DNA from 3 places in the Virgibacillus sp. Bac330 genome. Region 3 is predicted to be linked to each of the others. Evidence: predicted binding sites of a transcription regulator. Region 3 holds the regulator's gene; each other region holds the start of a gene.

Region 1 (4,277 bases), 550 kb from region 3:
TGCTTATCATAATGATAAACTGGAGCGTGGTTTTGATCAGTTAATTAACATATGGGGAGCAGATCATCATGGCTATGTTCCGCGAATGGAAGCGGCAATCCAAGCATTAGGGTATCCAAAAGAGAAGTTGGAGACGGAGATTATTCAAATGGTGAATTTATTTGAAGACGGCGAGCGAGTGAAAATGAGTAAGCGGTCTGGAAAGGCGCTCACACTAAGGCAACTAATGGAAGACGTAGGCGTTGATGCCATGCGTTACATGATGAATACGCGCTCTTGTGATACGCATTTGGATTTTGATATAAATCTTGCCCGTTCCCAATCGAATGACAACCCGGTTTATTATGTACAATATGCCCATGCACGCATTTGTACGTTACTAGATAAAGCTGAAGCAAGTGGGTATGCTTATGAAAAGTATGATAGTTCTTTATTAAAACAAACGAGTGAAATAAACTTGTTAAAGCTATTAGCTTCATTTCCGCAACTGGTGTTGGACGCCGCGGAGAAACGAATTCCGCATAAAATAACGCAGTACGCATTTGATGTAGCTTCTCAATTGCACAGTTTCTATAATGCAGAGAAAGTGTTAGATGAAAGTCAGTTAGAAGTAACGAAAGCAAGGCTAGCGTTGCTACAAGCAGTTAAAATAACGCTTGACAACGCACTTCGTATGGTTGGTGTACATGCACCAGAAAAAATGTAAAATATTTTACATGAGAAGCCGAACAATCTAATGATAATTGTTCGGCTATTTGTATTGCAAAATATGTAGAAGGTAAATCCCGTTCGTCTGAAATGCGCTCGCCCTCGCGCGAAGTTCGCTCCCGTTCGTCGAAACTCGCTCGCCCTCGCGTAGAGTTCGCTCCCGTTCGTCGGAAATCGCTCATCCTCGCGTAGAGTTCGCTCCCGTTCGTCGAAAAATCGCTCATCCTCGCGTGTAGTTCGCTCCCGCTCATCGAAAACTCGCTCATCCCCGCGCGAAATGCGCTCCCGTTCGTCGAAAAATCGCTCATCCTCGCGTAGAGTTCGCTCCCGCTCGTCGTAAATTCGCTCATCCCCGCGTAGAGTTCGCTCCCGTTCGTCGGAAATCGCTCATCCTCGCGAGTAATTCGCTCCCGCTCATCGAAACTCGCTCATCCTCGCGAGTAATTCGCTCCCGCTCATCGAAACTCGCTCATCCTCGCGAGTAATTCGCTCCCGCTCGTCGAAAACTCGCTCGCCCTCGCGTAGAGTTCGCTCCCGTTCGTCGGAAATCGCTCATCCTGGCGTAGAGTTCGCTCCCGCTCGTCGTAAACGCTCATCCTCGCGCGAAATGCGCTCCCGCTCGTCGTAAACGCTCATCCTCGCGAGTAATTCGTTCCCGCTCATCGAAACTCGCTCATCCTCGCGCGAAATGCGCTCCCGATCGTCTGAAATTCGCTCGCCCTCGCGTAGAGTTCGCTCTCGTTCGTCGAAAACTCGCTCGCCCTCGCGTAGAGTTCGCTCCCGTTCGTAGGAAATCGCTCATCCTGGCGTAGAGTTCGCTCCCGCTCGTCGTAAACGCTCATCCTCGCGAGTAATTCGCTCCCGCTCATCGAAACTCGCTCATCCTCGCACGTAATTCGCTCCTGTTCGTCTAAAAATGTTCGCCGCCTCATCTATAAAATAGAACGAGAGGGTGTAAGAATAAAATAACCACACGCTAAATGTGAATAAACTCACATTTAGCGTGTGGGATTCTTATACAAAAGTTGTCGATATTTGCCAGTGAGATAAAGAAAAATTTCACGACTTCACCGTAATCGCTTACACACCAGGGGAAACGAAAGAAAACTAAGATAGATAGTGAAAGATAAAACATTTATTTTAGGAGGTCATTAAAATGAAACATCCATTACATGTTACGTCAGAAATTGGTGAATTACAAACTGTTTTATTACATCGGCCAGGTGAGGAAGTTGAAAATTTAACTCCTGAGTACTTACAACATTTGCTATTTGATGACATTCCATATTTACCTCTTATTCAAAAAGAACATGATTACTTTGCTCAAACATTACGCAATCGAGGAATAGAAGTGTTGTACCTTACAACTTTATTGACAGAAGCACTTCATACAGATGACTTAAAAAAGAAATTTGTGGCAGATGTGCTTAAGGAATCCAATTTAAGCATGAATGGTTCTTCGCAACAAATTGTTGATTATTTACTATCGTTTGAAACAGAAGCAATGGTTAAAAAAATAATGGCTGGTATTAGGAAATCAGAGATTCCAGTAAATAAAAAGACGCATTTGTATGAGTTATTAGATGACCATTATCCATTTTATTTAGACCCAATGCCGAATTTATATTTTACGAGGGATCCAGCAGCAACAATTGGCAATGGTTTAACGATTAATACGATGCGAGAAGTAGCTAGGAGGAGAGAATCCTTATTTATGAGCTACATTATTCATCATCATCCAAGATATGCGCAATATGATATTCCAATCTGGTTAGACAGAGACTACCCGCATCCAATCGAAGGTGGCGATGAGCTTGTGTTAAGCAAGGATACCGTTGCTATTGGAATTAGTGCTAGAACAGCGGCGAAATCTATTGAACGGTTAGCTGTCAACCTGTTTAAACGACAAGCAGATATGAAACGAGTCGTTGCTGTTGAAATACCAAAATCCAGAGCGTTCATGCATTTAGACACTGTTTTCACAATGGTGGATTACGATAAATTCACCATTCATCCAGAAATTCAAAATAAAAAAGGCGAAATGAATATTTATGTTCTTGAAAAAGGAAGAGATGAAGATACAGTCAAGATTACCCACAAAACGAATTTAATGGAGGCGTTGAAAGAGGCGCTAGGTTTGAAGGAAGTAACGTTAATTCCATGTGGTGGTGGGGATGTTATTGCGGCACCAAGAGAACAATGGAACGATGGATCGAACACATTGGCGATTGCACCAGGCGTCGTTGTCACATATGACCGAAACTATGTTTCCAATAAACTACTTCGCGAACATGGAATCGAAGTTATAGAGGTTATCAGTTCTGAATTATCTAGAGGGCGTGGCGGTCCGCGTTGTATGAGTATGCCACTTGTTCGTAAAGATATCTAAATCAATTCTAGGAGAAAAAAGAATAGGGATGAAACAGTTATTGTGAGATTTTGATCAAATGAATGTGGATAGAAGAAGGAACATCTTATCCATTTACCTTCTTCTACCCAACTACGAGGAGGAAGAAATATGGGGACAACTTTAACAAATCAATTAGCCGGTAGACATTTTTTAACATTAAAAGATTTTACAACAGAAGATATTCACTATTTGCTTGATCTTGCTAGCGATCTTAAAGAAAAGAAAAAAGCCGGCATCACGCATCGCTACATGGAGGGGCAAAATATTGCTTTATTATTTGAAAAACCGTCAACGAGAACGCGATGTGCTTTTACGGTTGCTTGTATCGACCTAGGAGCTCACCCAGAGTACCTTGGAAAGAATGATATTCAATTTGGTAAGAAAGAGTCTGTTCGTGATACAGCTATTGTGCTAGGAAGAATGTTTGATGGTATTCAATTTCGAGGATTTGAACAAAGCACAGTTAATGGTCTAGCCGAACATTCCGGCGTACCAGTTTGGAATGGATTAACGAACCAATTTCATCCAACGCAAATTCTTGCTGATTTATTAACAATTAAAGAAAATATTGGCCATCTTAAAGGCGTGAAACTCGTCTATGTAGGTGATGGCAGAAACAATATGGGAAATAGCTTGCTAATTGGTGGTGCAAAAGTCGGTATGGATGTACGCATTTGTTCACCTGAGAGTTTGTTTCCTGAACAAGACGTCATTGCTTATGCCAAGGAAGTGTCTAAAGAGACTGGCGGAAAAATAACAGTTACATCAAACATTGATGAAGCAGTTTCGGGGGCTGACGTGATTTATACAGATGTCTGGGTGTCTATGGGAGAAGAGGATCAATTTAAAGAGCGAATAGAATTACTGTCTCCTTATCAAGTAAATAAAAAAATGCTCGAAAAAACAGGGAATGAGCAAGTGATGTTTTTGCACTGCTTACCAAGCTTTCATGATTTAGAGACGGAAGTAGGTAGAGAAATTTATGAAAAGTTTGGTCTTAAAGAAATGGAAGTAACAGATGAGGTCTTTCAAAGTGAAAATTCCTTTGTATTTGAAGAAGCAGAAAATAGGTTGCACACAATTAAAGCTGTGATGGCTGCGACAAACGGAAATGTAAAAAGCTAAGAGGGAGAAACGTTTTTCTCCCTACTCTTTAAAA
Region 2 (4,277 bases), 950 kb from region 3:
TTCAAGCGCCAATTGAACAAGTATGGGATTTTGTTAGCGATATGAACCACTGGGCTCCGTTAGTACCTGGCTATATTGATCATGAGATTATAAACGATACCGAATCCACATGGAAATTCAAAGGGGATCTCGGTATTGTTCAAAAAAAAGTACAACTAAAAGTACTTATAACAAAGTGGGAAAAACCTGAAAAAGTAACTTTTAATTTAAAAGGAATAAGTGAGAAATTCACCGGTAGTGGTTACTTTCATGCTTTAGCAATAAATTCAGATACAACAAAAATGACAGGTCATCTAGACATGAAAGCTGAGGGGATGATGGGACCAGTTATTAACCCAGTTTTAAAATCCTTTCTACCTAAGATGACTACAGAATTAACGGAAGCAATTGCCCAAGAAATAACCAACAGCAAAAGTCATTCTTAATCTACATTGGAAGAACAAAGAAGGGGCGCACATTTAGCAACGTAGCGAATGAAATGAATGAACTGGGATAAAAGATTTACGGTAAGATGACGAACCGATCATGACTTATCTTTTTACGAAGCTTTTATGGGAAAAAGGGAGTTTTTCTTATATTATAAACCTTTCATTTTTATACCTTCTATAAGACATAAGCAAATACAATAAAGCCCAAATTTTCATATCCTTCATATAGCGAAAATAAAAGCTGAACAATTCTTATCATTGTTCAGCTTGCTTACATAAGGGAATCTTCAACCCTTGGAGGTTTTCTTTTACCCAAACACGAATTGTGTTTAGTAGCCCAAAGGTATGACATATGGCTCCAGTGGGCAATTTGAGTCACCTTACCGCTTTTATTACATTTTCACTGCAAGGCTATTTGCATAATGGCGTTTATGCTCACCAACCCCGGAAAGTTTAATCTTTGCAGGATCATTTTGATCATCCAGTTGATAAGCAGTTCCATCTTTTGGCAACGTCGCTGCAAATATTCGTTCGTACTCCTCTACACTTACTTCTGTTCTAGAAGAAAGTAATTTCTGATGTTGCTCTGCATGCAAATGTTCTTGATAACCAGGTTGTAAAATACCCGCAAAAAATTCTCCTACTGCTCCAGATCCATAACTAAACAACCCAATCCTGTCACCAGCACGTAGATTATTTTGATGCTCAATTAAAGACAGAAAGCTCAAATACAAAGAGCCAGTATAAATATTTCCGACATTTTTATTGTATATTTTACTATGTTCCAAGTTTTCTAACAGACGTTCTTTGTCCGCTTCCGTTCCTTGGTCATAAATCATTCTTAGAGCTTTTAAACCCATTTTCGTATATGGGAGATGGTAGCAAATGGCAGAAAAATCGCCAATTCCCAAGCCTGTCTTTTGTTGATAGGCTTCCCATATCTTTTCAAAAAAAGACAAATACATTTCATTTGATAATTTTCCATCTACTTGAGCATATTCAGAGTATACAGGTCGCCAAAAATCCATTACATCTTCTGTTAAATAGGCAGATGGCTCCTCTATTGCCATAATTTTAGGGTTCTTACTCATTACCATGGCTACTGCACCTGCACCTTGTGTTGCCTCTCCACCAGTTCGTAGTCCATATCTGGCAATATCTGAGGCCAATACTAGAACTTTGCTGTTTGGATGTAAAGCAATGTGAGCTTTAGCCATTTGAATCCCAGCTGTTGCTCCGAAACAAGCCTGCTTTACTTCCACGGTTCTTGTTTGCGGTTGGAGATCTAATAAATGGTGAACATATACTCCTGCTGCTTTAGAATGATCTACACCTGTTTCTGTACCAAATATTACAAAGTCAATACCTTGTCTATCTGATTCATCAATAATTTCCAAGGCAGCATTAGCAGCCAACGTAACAGCATCCTGGGTAAGTGGTGCGATAGCCATTTTTTCTTGACCAATACCAATGGTGAATTTGGCTGGATCTACGTCCCTAGCTTTTGCCAAATCATTCATATCTACATATAAATGTGGCGTGTAAAATCCTATTTTATCTATTCCTATTTTCATAATAAGCTCCTAGCTCCTTTACTACATACTAGATGAAATATCCATTAAGTGACTATTTTCACAATTAATCTAAAAAATTAACCATAGTATATCATAATATAATCTAGTCTTAAACACAAATAACGGCGCTTCCAATTTTTTTATTTAATTGAATTATCGCCCATAAGATTCCTCTATGAATTTGGAAAGGAAATAAAAAAGGGAAAGAGGAAAACATCTATCTAATGAGCAAATGTGCTCCATGAATTTTAGTGCCATAAAATTCTCTGCGCTACGCGTTATTTCCTCTTCTACTGTATACATTGGATCTAATCCGGATTACGCCCTGTAAGTTCGAAAATCTCTCGATACAACTCTAACATCATAACGATACTTGGCCCTAAATCGAATTGATAACCATCTTGTTCAATCCGATGCATTTTCCCAATTGAATAATTAATATTTACTTAATTTTATCTATGTAATTTAAAGCCATTTTAACATTTCTAAATGTGTTCATATCTTTAAACGTATCTTGAATAATCACCGTTTTCAGAGCCATATCTGGGCGAAAACCAACAAATAATAATTCTTTGCCCATTAATGAAATAAATTGATGAACTTTTAGAAGACGTGACACAGTATATGTATCCACTTCATATAGCCCAGATAAATCAATAATGATATATCCCTCATTTGCCTGCTCCATATACGTAGATATATTAGTCATGAGCGTTTCCATTCGCTGATCATTCATATTACCGATAAGAGGTAAGACTGCGACATCATCTCTAATGGGTACAATAGGCGTGGAAAGTTTATCGATCTCCTGCAAACTCATTTGTAATAGGCGTTCACTTTCTTTTAATTCTGTAACATCTTTTTGGACGCCAACGAAATAATATTTTTGCTCCTCTTCCACCCACATCGGATCAATCGAAAGCTCATTCCAAAAACCAGTCCCATCTTTTCTATAGTTATATAGCTGTAGCGAAATGGACTCCTTTGTCCAAATTGCAGACCGTATTCTATCCATACTATAAGATTCCGTAGCTTCACCTTGCAAGAATCGACAATTCTTACCTATAACTTCATTTTCTTCATATCCTGTTAATTCAGTAAAACCTTTATTTACAAAAATAATTGGATTATCTTCTATATTTGGATCAGTTATAATTAAGCCGACTCTCGTATAATTTAATGCCTTTTCAAATAAATGCAATTTATCATGTCGTTGCTTCTTCATTCAAATGATTCCTCTTTCCTGCAAAATTATCTTGTATAAGACATACTTTATCTATGGCTTGCTTGATACAAATAATGATATGGTTTTCCCTTAAGTACGCCTTGCTCTTGGTCAATTCCTTTTTGCGTATTTCTATTTTTATGCGCATGCTGGTACGCAGTAGATGCTTGCCAATTTCGGAAATCTTCCTCCGTTTGCCATTGTGTTAGAACAATATATATATCATCTTGTAAAGGCCGTAAAACGCGAATTGCAATAAAGCCTTGTTCGTTTTCTATCATTCTAGGGCGTTGTAAAAAACGTTCTTCAAAGCGCTCCCTTTTTTCACTATAAACACCAATATAATTTAACACAGTAACAGCCTCTTGACACAACTTATTGGATTGATCAATGATTTCATAGGTATTTACCTGTTCTGAAACAATTTGAACTTGGTTTCCTTCTTCAATAATAGCTAATGGTTCTCCCCCATGAATTCTTTGAATCTTCAATTTCACTTTTCAACATCCTCCCTTAAACTTTTTAACTTCAACAAAACATAATTCTGCAACGATTTATCAAAATAGACAGGCGGCAACAGCTTTGCTTTTGGATAGCCTAGCACCCTGTCTTTAAACTGCTCGTAAACTGCCCCTTTTCCAAATGTTAGTGGCAAAATATAAAACAACTCATAACGGAAAGAAAATTGTTCTAAAACGGCATGTTGCCCTTCGCCAAATAAGAACAGAGACGAGGATGGTCGGGAATATTGTTGTTCCAAAAGAGTAGTCAACTGTTCAAGTGCATCATTTGCACGAGTGTCATGAGCTGACCCATGTGCCGCAATAATAACTGGTTGATTATAAACCGAATATAAACGCTCAACCACATAGGTTAAAAATAAATCGTCTTCGCAAAGTGGTGGGAGCAATACTGTATTTTTATTTATTTCTTGTTCGTATGCTTCAATAACCCCTTTTACATCCTTGTTATAATGCTTCCCTCTTAAGAAAAGCAATGGAAAAATGTAAACACGTCCGTATAAGCTATCCCGTTGTTGCATAATTTGAT
Region 3 (4,277 bases):
GATAACAACGCGATCTCCTAGTGGTTTAATCATGTGTAGAAAGCCTCCTTAATTCTAATCTTATATTTTTATTAGCACTCGAATCAGGTGAGTGCTAATTCCAATTATTATAATAAATAATTCCGGAGAAAATTGCAAGTAGGAAAGCATAATTTTTTTAGAAAAACTTGGCTTTTCGCCTAATCTGTATGGCAAAAGCTATTGTTTTCTTACAATGTAAAAATAACATACACATAAGAGAGCAAGAGAATTCATACATCATCAATCTTTCTGTTATATAGAAATTACGAATATATGATAAAATAACATGTACATTCTATGTTATCGTTACTCATTGTGATAATTCAAATATAAATACTTCGAAATACGTATTATTTCTCATGCGTTAAAATACGGTTCTAACAATAAGGTGTTTTCCATCCCTCTTGTATCTCCAATAAATTTTTTTGCCCTAATAAAGATATGAAGACACTTTATGTAATGAATTTATATGAAGTATATCTATCCCCCAACACATGACATAAAAGCAATATATGATTAGGATAGATCATTTATTATTGAACATGAAGACATTTTTACGGAGAATATCATTTTTCTCATACGAAAAACTTAAAATAATATACGTAAAGATAAAAATAGAAATGTATAGAATCATTGAGGAAAAATAAGTCTTTATGGCGAAAAAGCACCATCATTGGTTTTATACTATAAACCAAAAATCCTCTACTATCCTAGTATTAGGAAAACTGGGCTTACCGCCAGTTCTTTTTAACGGAAGCTGTGGTTTTCCTTAAACTATAAACCTTTAAACTTTTAGTACAAAAAAAGGAGTCGTTGTACATTGCCAAAAAGATATTGGTGGGTTATTATTAGCTACATTATTACACAATTTTCGGTTATATTAACTGGGAGTATCGTTTATAGCGCATTTCCTGTTTCCAAATTAGAGGCATCCATATATGGAGGGGTAATTAGTTTTCTCTTAGGTCTTATTGTAGTACTACTATTAATGCGATCCGACATGAAACAAGGGTTACAACAGCGCGACGGTGCATCCATTTGGGGTATTATTACTTGGTCGATTTTAGGTACATTTATGGCTATATTTAGCCAAGGCATTGCAAATTTTATCCAAATAGCGCTTTTAGGTATTGCACCAGGTTCAGAAAATACACAAGGAATTATGACAATGGCACGGGCTATACCTCTATTTGTTATTATTCCAGTTTTGACAGCCCCCATTTTAGAAGAAATTATTTTCCGAAAAATTATATTTGGAACTCTATATAAGCGAACGAACTTCTTTATTGCAGCGCTTATATCTGCGGCTCTTTTCGCGATTATTCATGGCGAACCACAACATATTTTAGTTTATGGAACAATGGGGCTTGTATTTGCTTACTTATATGTGAAAACGAAACGAATTATCGTACCCATCTTTGCTCACATGGCAATGAATGGAATTGTTGTTATTGCACAATACAATCTTGATCCTGCGGAAATCGAAAAACAACTAAACGAGCTACAAACCGTCCTTTTATTATAAGTTACCTTGCATACGTACACGTCTATGCTACCATTAACTTATAGGATTTAATAAAAAACGTTACCACATCTTTGTAATAAACGTTCTGCTTACATGTAATATGAAAACTAGGCTAGTTGGAGGCTTTCAATATGAAGATTTCTCCCAAAACAATGGGAATCGTCTACCTTATTATGGGAGCATTTTTCACGTATGTTGCTATTTTAAGTGTAGATGAAACAATGTGGAATATAACAACAATGGTGTTAGCATTATTCGCCACACTGGAGACAGGTGTAGGCATCCGCTTACTCGCCATTCATATTCGACAAAAACGCAACAATAAAACATAAGATTCGCAAATCGATACGCTCTATTACCATTTCAAACGCTTAGAATGAAGCAGTATGATTTTTTATTTATTTGTTTATCCATGATGAACGAACGAGGAAGGAAGAAGGTAGATAGAGGATATATCGCGGATGACAGCTTATTTACAAGGGGAAGATGAAGTCCCGACATGTACAAAGGCTCATTATGCATTTCAGCACTCTCATATCTTGTAGAGCTTGTTAATTGATACTTCATCCTTTTTTATAATGTAGAAAAACTTGACTTGTCGCCTAGTCCTATGGTGAAAAAACGCTATCGTGTTTCTTATACTATAAAATGTTTATACTTTCTATAGTACAAAAAAATGATGGCTTCCTGAATGGGTGCCATCATTTTTTGTGTATTTTCCTCATTTACACTTGAACTACCTCAATCCATGGGCACTTCCTCTTCTTCATCCTCTGTGATTAAAGGATAATGTTTTAAGAAGTAAACTAATGCTTGTAACTCCACAGCTAGATCAATATGATGTACACGAATATGCTTTGGTACAGTTATTCTTGCTGGTGTGAAATTGAGTATCCCCTCCACTCCCCTATTAACCAAATGATCAGCCATAGGTTGTGCCTCACTTCCAGGAATAGTCAATATGGCCACTTTAATATCACCCAGTCTATCCTCTAATTCCTCTATATGATAAACAGGCACATCACTAACCATCGTGCCGACTTTTTCAGGGTTACTATCAAATGCCATTTTAATCGCAATATTATTATTCTTCATGAAATTATAATGTAAAAATGCAGTACCTAAATTCCCAACGCCTATGAGTGCAACCTCTGTCGTTTCATCTTGATCTAATGTCTTCCGAAAAAATTCAAGCAAATACTCCACATTATAACCGTACCCTTTTTTACCAAGAGCGCCAAAATAGGAAAAATCTCGGCGAATCGTAGCTGAATCTACTTTCACCGCATCACTTAATTCTTTTGAAGAAACACGCTTTTTCCCTTGATGATTTAAATTATTTATGAATCGGTAATATAAAGGTAATCTTTTAGCAGTCGCTTGAGGTATTTTATTTTGCTCCATCATTTTATCATCCTCCACTTCAACTATTATATTTTATTTTTTTACAGCATGCTGTTACCAATTTCTTGACTCTACAGTTAAAAATTTTTCGTGCCCTATTGTGTATCGCTTACATTATAAAGCGATCAAAAAGTTTCCTTTCCTTTTGATATATAGATTTCGAGTCAAAACTGTATCAATGCTTTTGATCAACTTTCCTAACCTAGATTCATTCGGGGGATTTGGTTTTATTTACTAACTCTCTTTTATTTTAGCAGAAAACTGGAAATAAGTCGTGACTTAGTTCACAATTATATTGATTGATTTTAGGAAAGTAAGATACACTAGAAGAGAGATGGGGGTATATTATGATACGAATGCAAATGAACGGTCTTTCAAAATCATTTGGTGCTGATGAAATTTTATCAAATATAAAGCTAGAAGTAAAAGATCATGATCGAATAGCTATCGTGGGAAGAAATGGCTCCGGGAAATCAACATTATTAAAAATAATGGCAGGGGAACTAAGCTATGACCAAGGTGAATTATTTATGCCTAAAGATCTTACTTTGGGTTACCTAGCTCAACATACTGCACTAGAGTCTGAAAAAACAATTTGGCAGGAGATGCTTACTGTTTTCCCTGAATTAACGAAACAAGAAAAACAACTGCGAATGATGGAAGAGAAGATGGAACAGGCAACAACTTATACTTCTGAAGCCTATGAAAAACTATTACGTGATTATGACCGCTTACGTCACGCTTATGAACAAAATGGCGGATATACGTATGAAGCCGATATAAAAGCGGTTTTAACGGGGTTGAATTTTCATTTATTTGACTATGGTACACCGATTCAAACGCTAAGCGGCGGTCAAAAAACACGACTTTCATTAGGAAAGCTACTATTAAAAAAGCCGCAATTACTCATTTTAGATGAACCGACCAACCATTTAGATATTGCAACGTTAAATTGGCTAGAAACCTACATAAATAGTTATCCTGGTGCAATAGTAGTCGTATCCCACGATCGTTACTTTCTAGATAAAACGGTATCTATTGTGTATGAAATAGCTCGCCATCAAACAAAGCGTTATGTCGGAACATATAGCAAGTATTTAGAGCAAAAAGCACTTGATTTTGAAAGAGAATGGAAAGAATACGAAAAGCAACAGACTGAAATCAGGAAAATGGAAGACTTTATTCAACGTAATATTGTGCGAGCTTCAACTACAAAACGAGCACAAAGCAGAAGGAAACAACTAGAAAAAATGGATAAAATAGATAAACCATTAGGGGACGAAGCGTCTGCTTCTTTCTCGTTTCAAGTGAACCGTCGGAGTGGCAA

What was found. The regulator Rex, encoded in region 3, represses fermentation and respiration genes when NADH is low (regulators of the CRP and FNR family bind a similar motif). The targets are predictions, from matches to a motif close to TTGTGAAATATTTCACAA.
Region 1: the regulator Rex is predicted to act here: its motif matches at 1,689-1,706, upstream of arcA (arginine deiminase).
Region 2: the regulator Rex is predicted to act here: its motif matches at 2,049-2,066, upstream of D9780_RS10520 (hydroxymethylglutaryl-CoA synthase).

What each region holds. Positions count from the first base shown of each region.
Region 1 is NZ_CP033048.1:3,753,205-3,757,481, reverse strand. It holds gene argS (arginine--tRNA ligase) at 1-706, shown strand, start outside; gene arcA (arginine deiminase) at 1,865-3,097, shown strand; gene argF (ornithine carbamoyltransferase) at 3,227-4,243, shown strand.
Region 2 is NZ_CP033048.1:2,252,278-2,256,554, forward strand. It holds gene D9780_RS10515 (SRPBCC family protein) at 1-425, shown strand, start outside; gene D9780_RS10520 (hydroxymethylglutaryl-CoA synthase) at 821-2,002, opposite strand; gene D9780_RS10525 (YtvA family blue-light photoreceptor) at 2,445-3,227, opposite strand; gene D9780_RS10530 (antibiotic biosynthesis monooxygenase family protein) at 3,275-3,724, opposite strand; gene D9780_RS10535 (sirohydrochlorin chelatase) at 3,721-4,277, opposite strand, start outside.
Region 3 is NZ_CP033048.1:3,207,230-3,211,506, forward strand. It holds gene groES (co-chaperone GroES) at 1-33, opposite strand, end outside; gene D9780_RS14880 (CPBP family intramembrane glutamic endopeptidase) at 842-1,546, shown strand; gene D9780_RS14885 (YdiK family protein) at 1,678-1,878, shown strand; gene D9780_RS14890 (redox-sensing transcriptional repressor Rex) at 2,288-2,950, opposite strand; gene abc-f (ribosomal protection-like ABC-F family protein) at 3,298-4,277, shown strand, end outside.